DNA from 3 places in the Streptomyces sp. NPDC012888 genome. Region 2 is predicted to be linked to each of the others. Evidence: riboswitches for the same ligand, from Rfam matches in the RefSeq annotation. Region 2 holds a riboswitch; each other region holds the start of a gene.

Region 1 (3,939 bases), on a different contig from region 2:
CTCGGGAGACAGGTGCAGCCGGTCGCCGTCCCAGGCCCGGCGGTCCTGGATGGACCTGAGGGACCAGAGGTCGAGCACGGGGCAGTCGTAGCGGTCGGCGATGGCGCGCACGTGGGCGCTGTAGGTGGCGACCTTGCCGCGGATGTGGCGGAGCACGGGTACGCCGCGGGTGTCGAAGCCGGTGGTGATCATGACGCGGCCGACGGCGCCGGTGAGGTCGGCGACGGCCGCCTCGAAGCGTTCGGCCACGTCGTCGGGGTCGCTGCCGGGGCGGATGATGTCGTTTCCGCCGGCGCAGAAGCTGACCAGGTCGGGTGCGAGCTCCTTGGCCCGCGGCACCTGCTCGGCCACGATCTGGTCGAGCAGCCGGCCCCGTACGGCGAGGTTGGCGTAGCGGAAGTCGTGCTCGTCGCGGCGGTCGCCCAGGAGGACGGCCAGCCTGTCGGCCCAGCCGACGAAGGAGTCTCCCGGTCCCGGGTCCCCGACTCCTTCGGTGAAACTGTCGCCGAGCGCCACGTACGAGCCAATGGCCTGGAATGTCTGAGTCGTCGAGTCGTCGCCTGCCACGTCGCCATATCTTTCACGCAAGACTGTGACCTACGCGACCGTAGCCATGGGTTGACGGACCGTGATCTTTGCCACGAGTCGGACCGGAATAGGCCCGGAGCCGGGAATCCCCCTCGGATTCCCGGCTCCCGGTCGTCTGCGGACGGAAGAATCCGTCAGATTCCCACGCCCTTCGAGCGCAGGTAGCTCAGCGGGTTGACGTCGGAGCCGTACGCGGGGCCGGTCCGGATCTCGAAGTGCAGGTGCGGGCCCGTGGAGTTGCCGGTGGAGCCGACCAGGCCGACCTGCTGGCCCGCCTTGACGGTCTGGCCGACCGAGACGGACAGCTGGGACATGTGGCCGTACTGCGAGTAGTGGCCGTCGGCGTGCCGGATGACGACCTCGTTGCCGTACGAGCCGCCCCAGCCCGCCTTGACCACGGTGCCGGCGCCGACGGCCTTGACGCTGGTGCCGAAGGTCGCGGCGAAGTCGACGCCGGAGTGGGTGCCGCTGGACCACATCGCGCCGCTGGCGCCGTACGGGGTGGAGACGCGGGCGGTGACCGGGGCGACGAACCCGGCGGCGGAGGCGCCGGAGGTGGAGGTGGAGGTGGAGGTGGAGGTGGAGGTGGAGCCGGACGGGGCCTCGGCCTCGGGGGCTGCCCGGCGGGGCGCCGGGGCGCTCTCCTGGCGGGGAGCGGGGACCGGCGCGGCCTCGGCGGGGGCTTCGACCGGAGCCTCGGCCGGGGCTTCGGCGCGAGCCTCGGCGGGGGCCTCGGCCCGTGCGCCGGCCGGCTGCGCGGCGGCTCCGCCGAACTGCAGCCGCAGGCCGGGGTGGATGAGGGAGGGGTCGGAGCCGACGGCCTCGCGGTTGTCCGCGTAGAGCCGCTCCCACCCGCCGGAGATGTCCTGGTCCTGGGCGATTTGCGACAGGCAGTCACCCGGCACGACGGTGTAGACGGAACGGGCCTTCTGCGGCGCGGCGGCGGGGGCGGCCGGAGCAGCCGGAGCGGTCTGCGGCACGGAGGCGGTCCGCTGGGCGGGGATCTTGCCGCCCGCCTGGGCGGCGGGCAGCTCGACCGCGTTCGCACCGGCGGCGCCGAGCAGCGGGAGCGCGAGGGCCGCGCCGCCGGTGCCGGCCGCGACGAAACCGCGGGTTATCGGGCTGGACTTGGGGCGGCGGTGCTTACCCTTTCCGGGCATGGCTCTTTCCTCTCCGGCGCCTGCGAGGTGAGCTGTCGGGTTCGGACTGGAGATGTCCGGCCTCACATGCGGACATGTACGGCTTCACCCCTAGCCGCAGCGGAAAGAAGATCCGTTGCGGCGGCCTACCTGGTTCCCCCGCTCCTGCCGCGCTCATGAATGGTCGGGTGCGGTTTCCCGGGTGGCGGCAGGATTTGGCGGTCCACCCGGATCGGGGCTGACCGTAATCGAGTTCGGTGGCACGGAACAAGCCATGAATTCAGCGGACTATTCGTCAGCTTCGGGGGCCGGCGCGATTACGGTCACCCTCCGTCCATTCCCGGGCGTCAACGGCCTTTCCAGCAGGGGAATTCGACTTTCCCCGTCCGCCACGCAACGTCACCGTATGATCCTGCTCACGAGCCGGAACCGACGCGGAGGAGTCCACGTGACGCAGCAGATACCCCACCCTTCGTCCATCGAGCCCGAACTGTCCGGTGTGCGCAACTTCCGTGATGTGGGCGGTTTGTCGACGACGGACGGACGACGGGTCAGGTCGGGACGACTCTTCCGAAGCGGACATCTGGCACATGCCACCGAAACCGACGCAGAGTTTCTCGGATCGCTCGGGCTGCACACCATCTTCGACTTCCGCAACGCCGCCGACGTCACCCTCGAGGGCCCCGACGTGGTGCTCCCCGGCGTCCGGAACGTGAACATCCCGCTCTCCGACCCGGCGGACGGCAAGGAGTTCTGGAAGATGGTCCGCGACGGCGACCTGGAGCAGCTGCGCCGGCTGCTCGGCGACGGCAGGGCCGCGGCCCGGATGGAGGACTCCTACCGGCGGATGGTCCGCACCCGTACCGCCGAGCACAGCCGGGTCCTGCACGCCCTGGCCGAGGACAGCGTGCCCGCGCTGATGCACTGCGCGGCCGGCAAGGACCGGGCCGGCCTGTCCGTCGCGGTCACGCTCCTCGCCCTGGGCGTGGACCGGCCCGCCGTCATGGCCGACTACCTGGAGTCCAACGCCCCGCACCGCCGCTACCGGGTCCGGCGGGGCAGCGACTCCCCCGAGGCCCGCTCCCCCGAGGTGATGGCCCTCCTGGCGCCCCTGTTCGACGCCCGGGCCGGGTACCTGTCCGCGGCCTTCGAGACCATCGACGAGACCTGGGGAGGCGTGGACGCGTACCTGGCCGAGGGCCTCGGCCTCTCCCCCGAGACCCTCGGCCGGCTCCGCGAGCGGCTGCTGGACTGACCGCAGGAGCAGGCCGTCAGCGGTTCGCGACGGCCTGCTTCACCAGGGTGCGGCCGAACTCCCACATCAGGCCGCCGCCCTCGTGGGCCTCGTCCATCACCGCCCGGAAGGCGGTGACGAACCGGTCCACGTCCCGCTCGTCCACCACCAGCGGCGGGATCAGCTTGATGACCTCCAGGTGGTCCCCGGAGACCTGGGTGAGGATCCGGTGCCGCTGGAGCAGCGGCACCACCACCATCTGCGCGAACAGGCCCTTGCGGGCCGTCTGGAGCATCGCCCACCGGCTGCGCAGCCCCAGCGAGGACGGCCGCCCGAACTCGATGCCGACCATCAGGCCGCGGCCGCGCACCTGGTGCAGCAGCTCGTACTCGCCCACCAGCGCGGCCAGCCGTCCGCGCAGCAGGTCACCCATGGTCCGCGCACGGGCCACGAGCCCCTCCTGCTCCATCGCCGACAGGACGGCGAGCCCGGCCGCCATGGCCTGCGCGTTGGAACCGAAGCTGGCCGAGTGCACCAGCACCCGGTCCATGGACGAGTAGACCTTCCTGAAGATCCAGTCCTTGCCGAGGGTGGCCCCGACCGGCACGTATCCGCCGGACAGCGCCTTGGCCACGCAGACCAGGTCCGGCTCCACCCCTTCCTCGTGCTGGTACGCGTAGAAGGTGCCGGTACGTCCGAGGCCGGTCTGCACCTCGTCGGCGATCAGCAGGGCCTTGTGCCGGCGCAGCAGCTCCTGGGCGGCCCGCAGGTATCCGGGCGGGGCCTCGTGCACGCCCTTCCCCTGGACCGGTTCCACCACGAAGGCGGCCACGTCGCCCCGGCGCAGTTCCCGCTCCAGCGCGCCGAGGTCCCCGAGCGGGACCGCGGTGTCCGGGAGCAGCGGGGCGAAGCCCTCGCGGAAACCGTTCTCCCCGTTGACCGAGAGGGAGCCCGCGGTCAGCCCGTGGAAGGCGTGCG
Region 2 (3,939 bases):
CCGAGGGCCCGACGGCCGAGGAGATGGAGCGCGCCCAGGCACAGCTGGAGCGCGAGTGGCTGGACCGGCTGGGCACCGTGGCCGGCCGTGCCGACGAACTGTGCCGGTACGCGGTCCTGTTCGGGGACCCGCAGCTGGCGCTGACCGCCGTCGAGCGGGTGCTCGACGTCACCGCCGAGGAGGTGCAGGCCGTGGCCGCCGCCCGGCTGCGCCCCGACAACCGCGCGGTGCTGGTGTACGAGCCGCTGAACGCCGCCGGGAACGACGAGAACGAGAACGAGGGGGCGGAGCAGTGAGCGAGACCGCAGCCGTCACGATGACCTTCCACCCGCAGCCCCAGGCCGGCCAGGCCAAGCCGTGGGCCTTCCCGGCCCCGGAGCGCGGCACGCTGGCCAACGGCCTGACCGTGCTGCGGTGCCACCGTCCCGGCCAGCAGGTGGTGGCGGTCGAGATCGTCCTCGACGCCCCGCTGGACGCCGAGCCCGAGGGTCTGGACGGCGTGGCCACGATCATGGCGCGGGCGCTCTCCGAGGGCACCGACAAGCACTCGGCGGAGGAGTTCGCCGCCGAGCTGGAGCGTTGTGGGGCCACCCTCGACGCGCACGCCGACCACCCGGGCGTCCGGGTCTCCCTGGAGGTCCCGGCGTCCCGGCTGCCGAAGGCCCTCGGCCTGCTCGCCGAGGCCCTGCGGGCCCCCGCCTTCGCCGACAGCGAGGTGGACCGGCTGGTCCGCAACCGGCTCGACGAGATCCCGCACGAGCTGGCCAACCCGCAGCGCCGGGCCGCGAAGCAGCTGTCCAAGGAGCTGTTCCCGGCCGCCCTGCGGATGTCCCGGCCCCGCCAGGGCACCGAGGAGACCGTCGCCCGGATCGACTCCGCCGCCGTCCGCGCCTTCTACGAGGCCCACGTACGGCCCGCCACGGCGACCGCCGTGGTCGTCGGCGACTACACCGGGACCGACCTGGACGCGGTCCTCGCGGACACCCTGGGGACCTGGACCGGCGGTGCGGCCGCACCGCGCCCGGTTCCGCCCGTCACCGCCGACGACACCGGGCGCGTGGTCATCGTGGACCGGCCGGGCGCCGTCCAGACGCAGCTGCTGATCGGCCGGATCGGCCCGGACCGGCACGACCGGGTGTGGGCCGCCCAGGTGCTGGGCACCTACTGCCTCGGCGGCACCCTCACCTCGCGCCTGGACAAGGTGCTGCGCGAGGAGAAGGGCTACACCTACGGGGTGCGCGCCTTCGGGCAGGTCCTGCGCTCCACCGAGGAGGGCACCGGCGCCGCCATGCTGGCCATCAGCGGCTCGGTGGACACCCCGAACACCGGCCCGGCGCTGGAGGACCTCTGGAAGGTCCTCCGTACCCTCGCCGAGGGCGGACTCACCGACGCCGAACGGGACGTGGCGGTGCAGAACCTGGTGGGCGTGGCTCCGCTGAAGTTCGAGACGGCGGCCTCCGTCGCGGGCACCCTCGCCGACCAGGTCGAGCAGCGGCTCCCGGACGACTACCAGGCCCGGTTGTACGCGCGGCTGGCCGAAACCGGCACGGTGGAGGCCACTTCGGCGGTGGTCAGCGCCTTCCCCGTGGACCGGCTGGTCACGGTCCTGGTGGGTGACGCCTCACAGATCGAGGAGCCGGTCCGGGCGCTCGGCATCGGAGAGGTGACCGTGGTCGCCAACTGACCCCGGCGCAGCGCGTTTTGACGAAGGGCCCCGGTGGTTCGTCCACCGGGGCCGCTTTGTGCCGTCAATGTCCGCTTTGCTGGAGAGGTTTCCTGTATGCGGTGTGGCGTGGGTAACAAAAAGGCCTCTCTGTTTGGTGATTGACTGATGATCCGCCTAGCGTCGGTCCCGCTGTCCGTCAGCTGCAACAGCCGCACCCGCGGCACCGGACAGCGATCGCCGAGTCCCCGTCAGGCGCGAGCCTGGGGAGCCGGGGACCCACACAGTCCCTGGGGTGAATCGGACCGCCTCGCAAGAGGGGGCCCGTAGGAGACCTTCCTGCTCCGAACCCGTCAGCTAACCCGGTAGGCGAGAGGGAAGGAAAGGATCAGCCTCTCCATGGCGTTTGGCAGTCGTGCCGCCGGTAAGCACCGTGGCTCCAGCCGTCTGAGCAAGAAGACCGCCGGCATCGCCGGTATCGCCGCCCTGGCCACCACGGGCGTCGTCGGTTCCTTCGCCGCTCCGGCCTTCGCCGCCGACAACAACGACAACTCGGCCCAGGACACCGGCCTGAACGCCGTCGTCGTCGCGGACGACGTCGCCGGCGACATCGAGGACCAGGCCCAGGCCCAGCAGCACGCCGCCGACGCGGCCGCGGCCAAGGCCGCCGCCGAGGCCGAGGCGAAGCAGCGGGCCGCCGAGGCCAAGCGCATGGCCGAGGCCCGCGCCAAGGCCGAGCGCGAGGCCGCCGAGCGCGCCGCCCGCGAGGCCGAGCGCAAGCGCATGAACACCTTCGTCTCCCCGCTGGCCGACTCGTACGTCTCCACCTCGTACAAGGCCGGCGGCAGCATGTGGTCCTCCGGCAGCCACACCGGCATCGACTTCCACGCCGCCTCCGGCACCGTGGTCCGCGCCGTCGGCATGGGCACCGTCGTCGAGGCCGGCTACGGCGGCGCCTACGGCAACAACGTGGTCATCAAGCACGCGGACGGCACGTACACCCAGTACGCCCACATGTCCTCGCTGAGCGTCCGCGCCGGCCAGCAGGTCAGCGCCGGGCAGCAGATCGGGCTCTCCGGCTCCACCGGCAACTCCAGCGGCCCGCACCTCCACTTCGAGGCCCGCAGCGGCTCGGAGTACGGCTCGGACATCGACCCGATCGCCTACCTCCGCTCGCACGGCGTCACCGTCTGACCCGAGGCGACCCCCGCGCTCACGGGAAGACCCCGGCCCGGTTCCCACCGGCCGGGGTCTTCCCGTTCCCGCTCCCGTTCCTGCTCCCGTTCCCGCTCCCGGCCGATTCCCGACTCCGCTCGGAAATTGCGGCATTCTGCAATAGAGTCGGGACAATGGCACCGGTCATGAGGCGGAGGTCTGTCTTGCGTATTCCAGCGCGTGCGGTGTGCTCGGCAATCCGCGACGACATCGTGGGCGGGGTATTCCAGCCCGGCGCGAGACTCACCGAAGAAGTGCTGGCCCGGCGATACGGAGTTTCCCGCGTCCCGGTGCGCGAGGCGCTGCGCACGCTGGAGTCCGAGGGCTTCGTCACCACCCGGCGCCACGCCGGGGCGTGCGTGGCCGAGCCGACCGAGCAGGAGGCGGCCGACCTGCTGGAGCTGCGGGCGCTGCTCGAGCCGCTGGCGGCCTCCCGGGCGGCCCGGCGGCGTACGGACGGGCACCTGAAGGTACTGCGCGGCCTGGTCCGGCTGGGCCAGGGGCGGGCGCGGCAGGGGCAGGTCGAGGACCTGCGGGCCCTGGGCGGCTGGTTCCACGAGACGCTGGCCCAGGCCTCGGGCAGCCCCGGGCTGATCGCCCTGCTCGCCCAGCTCCGGCACAAGGTCGCCTGGATGTACACGGTGCAGGCGCCGGCCCGGCCGGTGGAGTCCTGGGCGGACCACGCGGCGATCGTGGACGCGCTGGCGCGCCGGGACGCCGAGCGGGCCCGGGCGCTGGCCGCGGCCCACGCGGAACGCGCGCTGGGGGCCCACCGGATCCGGGTGTGGCCGTCCGTGGCGGTGAGGGAACCGCAACGTGCCGTAAACACGGCGAGCGGCCGGCATTAACACGAGCCGTATACAAAGACCGGGGGAACCGCCCCGCGTTTCGAATTCGCGCGTTCGCGCGGCGGCGGGAAATGCGGAGCGCCTGTCCGGAATTCACCCCTGACCAATTCGGTCTGCTCGCGGGGCCGGGCCATTACGGAATTCGGCCAGCCGGGAGATTCACCCGGGACGGGCGGCGCGACGGAGCACCCGTGAAAACGACGGAAGCCGCGG
Region 3 (3,939 bases), on a different contig from region 2:
GTCGAGGATCTCCTCGATGCGCAGCAGCTGGTTGTACTTGGCGACGCGCTCGGAGCGGGCCGGGGCGCCGGTCTTGATCTGGCCGCAGTTGGTGGCGACGGCGAGGTCGGCGATGGTGACGTCCTCGGTCTCGCCGGAGCGGTGCGACATCATGCACTTGAAGCCGTTGCGCTGGGCCAGCTCGACGGCGTCCAGGGTCTCGGTCAGCGAGCCGATCTGGTTGACCTTCACGAGCAGGGCGTTGGCGGTGCCCTCCTCGATGCCGCGGGCCAGGCGCTCCGGGTTGGTGACGAACAGGTCGTCGCCGACGAGCTGGACCTTGGCGCCGAGCTTCTCGGTGATGACCTTCCAGCCGGCCCAGTCGTCCTCGAACAGCGGGTCCTCGATGGAGACCAGCGGGTACGCGGAGACGAGCTCCTCGTAGTACTCGGTCATCTCGGCGGCCGAGCGGGACTGGCCCTCGAACTCGTACTTGCCGTCCTTGTAGAACTCGGACGCGGCGACGTCGAGCGCGAGCGCGATGTCCTTGCCGGGGGCGTAGCCGGCCTGCTTGATGGCCTCGAGGATGAGGTCCAGGGCCTCGCGGTTGGAGCCGAGGTTCGGGGCGAAGCCGCCCTCGTCGCCGAGGCCGGTGGAGAGGCCCTTGTCCTTCAGCACCTTCTTGAGGGTGTGGTAGACCTCGGTGCCCCAGCGCAGCGCCTCGGAGAAGGACTCCGCGCCGATCGGCGCGATCATGAACTCCTGGATGTCCACGTTGGAGTCGGCGTGCGAGCCGCCGTTGAGGATGTTCATCATCGGAACGGGCAGCAGGTGCGCGTTCGGTCCGCCGAGGTAGCGGAAGAGCGGCAGGTCCGAGGCCTCGGAGGCGGCGTGGGCCACGGCCAGGGAGACGCCGAGGATGGCGTTGGCGCCGAGGGAGCCCTTGTTGTCGGTGGCGTCCAGGTCGAACATGGCCTGGTCGATCAGGCGCTGCTCGGTGGCGTCGTAGCCGACCAGCTCGGGGCCGATCTGCTCGATGACGGCCAGGACGGCCTTCTCCACGCCCTTGCCCATGTAGCGGCTGGGGTCCCCGTCGCGGAGCTCAATGGCCTCGAAGGCACCCGTGGAGGCGCCGGAGGGAACTGCAGCACGGCCGGTGCTGCCGTCGTCGAGGCCTACCTCGACCTCGACCGTGGGATTGCCTCGGGAGTCCAGGATTTCCCGGGCTACGACGACGTCGATGGACGGCACGAGCATCTCCTTCTGGGATGTGACGCGAGATGTGCGGTGGCGCTCGGACCGTGGCACGGCCCTGCCGGACTAGAGCCTAACCGGCTTCGGGCGGTCGGCCAGCCGACCGCCCGGGTCCTGGGACGAAAAAGGGCCCGAATACCTGCCTTCCAGGACATACGACCCTTGCGGAGGGGTCCGCGGAGGGGTGCGGACGCACAGCCGCCCGGTGCGTCGGGGACGCACCGGGCGGGTGTGGGTGCCCGGAAGGGGCGGGGTCAGGAGAGGTTCAGCTTCTGGCCCGGGAAGATCAGGTCGGCGTCCGGCACGATGTCCTTGTTCAGGTCGTGCAGCTTCTCCCAGCCACCCTGGATCTGGTGGGCGTCGGCGATGGCACCGAGGGTGTCCCCGGCCTTCACCTCGTAGGACCCGTTGCCCGTCTTGGGGGCGGCCGGCTTGGCGGCGGGCTTCGACGGGGCCGGAGTCTGGGTGCGCTCGGACCGGGTGGTGGTCTCGGTGCGCTTGGTCTCCTTCTTGGACTCCGTCTTCCGGGTCTCGGTCTTGCCCTTGGAGGAGGACCCGTTCGAGGTGCCGGTGGAGCCGCCGCCGTTGTACGCGGCGTTGGTCAGGCCCTTGCCGCAGTGCGGCCAGGCGCCCTTGCCCTGGCCCTTGAGGACCTTCTCGGCGATGGCTATCTGCTGCGCCTTGCTGGCCTGGTTGGCCTGCGGGGCGTAGGACTTGCCGCCGAACGCGGCCCAGGTGGACGCGGAGAACTGGAGGCCGCCGTAGTAGCCGTTGCCGGTGTTGATGGACCAGTTGCCGCCGGACTCGCACTGGGCGACGGCGTCCCACTGCGAGGCCGTGGCGGCGTTGGCGGTGCCCGCGGCCATCAGCGGGGCGGCCGCGGCGGCGCCGACGACACCGGCGAGCGCGACGACGCGGGTGGCCTTGGAGGCGCGGCGGTGCTTGCCCTTGCCGGAAAGCAGCATGGAACTTCTCCTCACCGACGCCTGCGAGGTGAGCTGTCGGGTTCGGGCGAGTGAGTTGCCCGGTCACGCGTCCTAGCGCGTGGCTTAACCCCTAGCCGGTCGGTGACCGCCGGTCAGACGGCCGCCTTCCGGCGGAAACCTTGGTTCCCCCGCTCCTGCCTTCGGCGCTCGAAGCGACGACTGTTCCCTCCGTCCGCCGGCAGGATTCGGCGATGCGGTCGAAGGAGCCCACGGTGGCGGGCGATTCAGAAGGTAGACAGGTCCCGCCCGGATCTTCAACGTGCGTTTCGAGCGCGAAACGGCCCCTACTTGCGCTCCCCGGAGGGGTGTTTGCGCAGGTGAGGGGCCGGTTCCCGGAAGGTCACAGGTAGGACACGCCAGTTGGGCGGAAGAGACGCATGTCTCACTTACACGAAGCGGACATTAAGCGCTTTCCGGGGCACTGAACTCGCCCTATTCGTGGGTTACATCCAGATTCTGACCCGGCTTGATGAGGTCGGCGTCGCCACCGATGACCTGCTCGTTGGCCTTGTACAGGGCGCTCCAGCCGCCCTTGACCCCCTGCTGGTCCGCGATGCTCGACAGGTTGTCGCCCGGCTGGACCGTGTACTTCGACTCCGAAGTGGCGTCGGGGGCGGTCGGGGACTCCACCGCGGGCGCCCCGCGGTGCTTCCCGGTGCCCGACCCGGCGCCGGGGGCGGTGGGCTCCGTGGTGCCGCCGGGGGCGGTGGGCGCCGTGGGGTCGGCGGGGCCGATGGGTGCGGTGGGGTCAGCGGGGTTGCCGGGGGCGGAAGGTGACGTGGGATCGGTCGGTATGACCGGAGTGCCCGGCCCACCCGGAAGGCCCGGAGTGCCGGGTGTGGTCGGGTTGGTGGGAATGCCCGGGATGCCCGGGGCGTCCGTCACGGGCGGCGCGACCGGAGCGGTCGGGTCAGTCGGCGCGGTCGGCGTGGTGGGAGCCGTCGGCGTGGTCGGCGCCGTGGGCACCGTGGGCGCGGTCGGCGTCGTCGGCGCGGTCGGCGTCGTCGGTACGGTCGGCGCCGGCGTGACCGGGGCCGTCGGCCCGCTGGACGCCGGGGGCAGCGGTGCGGGCATGGTGCCGGGGGCGAACACCCCGCCGGGCGTGGCCGGGAGGTGGGTGTCCGGCCGGGCGAAGGTCTCCTCCGGGCGCTCCGGGGCCTTGGCGTCGGCCTCCGGCGCGCCCGGGTCCACCCCGGCGGACGGCCCGTTCAGGGTGAGCCCGGCGGACACGCCGCACTGGCCCCAGGCCGACGGGCCCTCGGCGGCCAGCACCCGTTCGGCCACGGTGATCTGCTGCGAGCGGCTGGCGAGGTCGGCGCGCGGGGCGTAGTCGAGCCCGCCGGCGTCCTTCCACTGCTCCTGGGTGAACTGGAGGCCGCCGTAAGCGCCGTTGCCGGTGTCGGCACTCCAACTGCCGCCGCTCTCGCACTCGGCGACCTTGTCCCAGGTACCCGCCTCGGCGGCGTTCGCGCCCGTGGCCGCGAGCAGCGGCAGGGCGAGCGCGGAGCCGGTGACTCCGGCGGTGACCACGATGGCGGGGGCCTGGCGGGGTCTTCTGTGACGGCCGTTCCCGGAACGCATGAGGGTGACCTTTCGCGTGACTGCGGGGAGGTGACGGAACCTAGCGCTCCTCGAACGTCTGTCACAAGTCGATGCAGCGCAGATCACGCGAAGGTCACATTGGCCGGTCAGGGGGCGACTGGTGGACTGACTCCGGGTC

The links. A riboswitch is a leader RNA that binds a small molecule or an ion and turns the genes downstream of it on or off. The one in region 2 is predicted to bind cyclic di-AMP.
Region 1: another riboswitch for cyclic di-AMP. It lies ahead of ACFY61_RS22430 (LysM peptidoglycan-binding domain-containing M23 family metallopeptidase); the one in region 2 lies ahead of ACFY61_RS04445 (M23 family metallopeptidase).
Region 3: another riboswitch for cyclic di-AMP. It lies ahead of ACFY61_RS18285 (transglycosylase family protein); the one in region 2 lies ahead of ACFY61_RS04445 (M23 family metallopeptidase).

The regions. Positions count from the first base shown of each region.
Region 1 covers NZ_JBIBBM010000013.1:48,901-52,839, reverse strand. Annotated here, with positions in the region: gene ACFY61_RS22435 (SGNH/GDSL hydrolase family protein) at 1-567, opposite strand, end outside; gene ACFY61_RS22430 (LysM peptidoglycan-binding domain-containing M23 family metallopeptidase) at 723-1,748, opposite strand; cyclic di-AMP (ydaO/yuaA leader) riboswitch at 1,751-1,924, opposite strand; gene ACFY61_RS22425 (tyrosine-protein phosphatase) at 2,176-2,982, shown strand; gene ACFY61_RS22420 (aspartate aminotransferase family protein) at 2,999-3,939, opposite strand, start outside.
Region 2 covers NZ_JBIBBM010000002.1:459,251-463,189, reverse strand. Annotated here, with positions in the region: gene ACFY61_RS04455 (M16 family metallopeptidase) at 1-296, shown strand, start outside; gene ACFY61_RS04450 (M16 family metallopeptidase) at 317-1,684, shown strand; cyclic di-AMP (ydaO/yuaA leader) riboswitch at 1,892-2,050, shown strand; gene ACFY61_RS04445 (M23 family metallopeptidase) at 2,063-2,857, shown strand; gene ACFY61_RS04440 (GntR family transcriptional regulator) at 3,043-3,726, shown strand.
Region 3 covers NZ_JBIBBM010000009.1:221,738-225,676, reverse strand. Annotated here, with positions in the region: gene eno (phosphopyruvate hydratase) at 1-1,236, opposite strand, end outside; gene ACFY61_RS18285 (transglycosylase family protein) at 1,488-2,198, opposite strand; cyclic di-AMP (ydaO/yuaA leader) riboswitch at 2,202-2,375, opposite strand; gene ACFY61_RS18280 (transglycosylase family protein) at 2,652-3,800, opposite strand; gene ACFY61_RS18275 (cytochrome P450) at 3,895-3,939, opposite strand, start outside.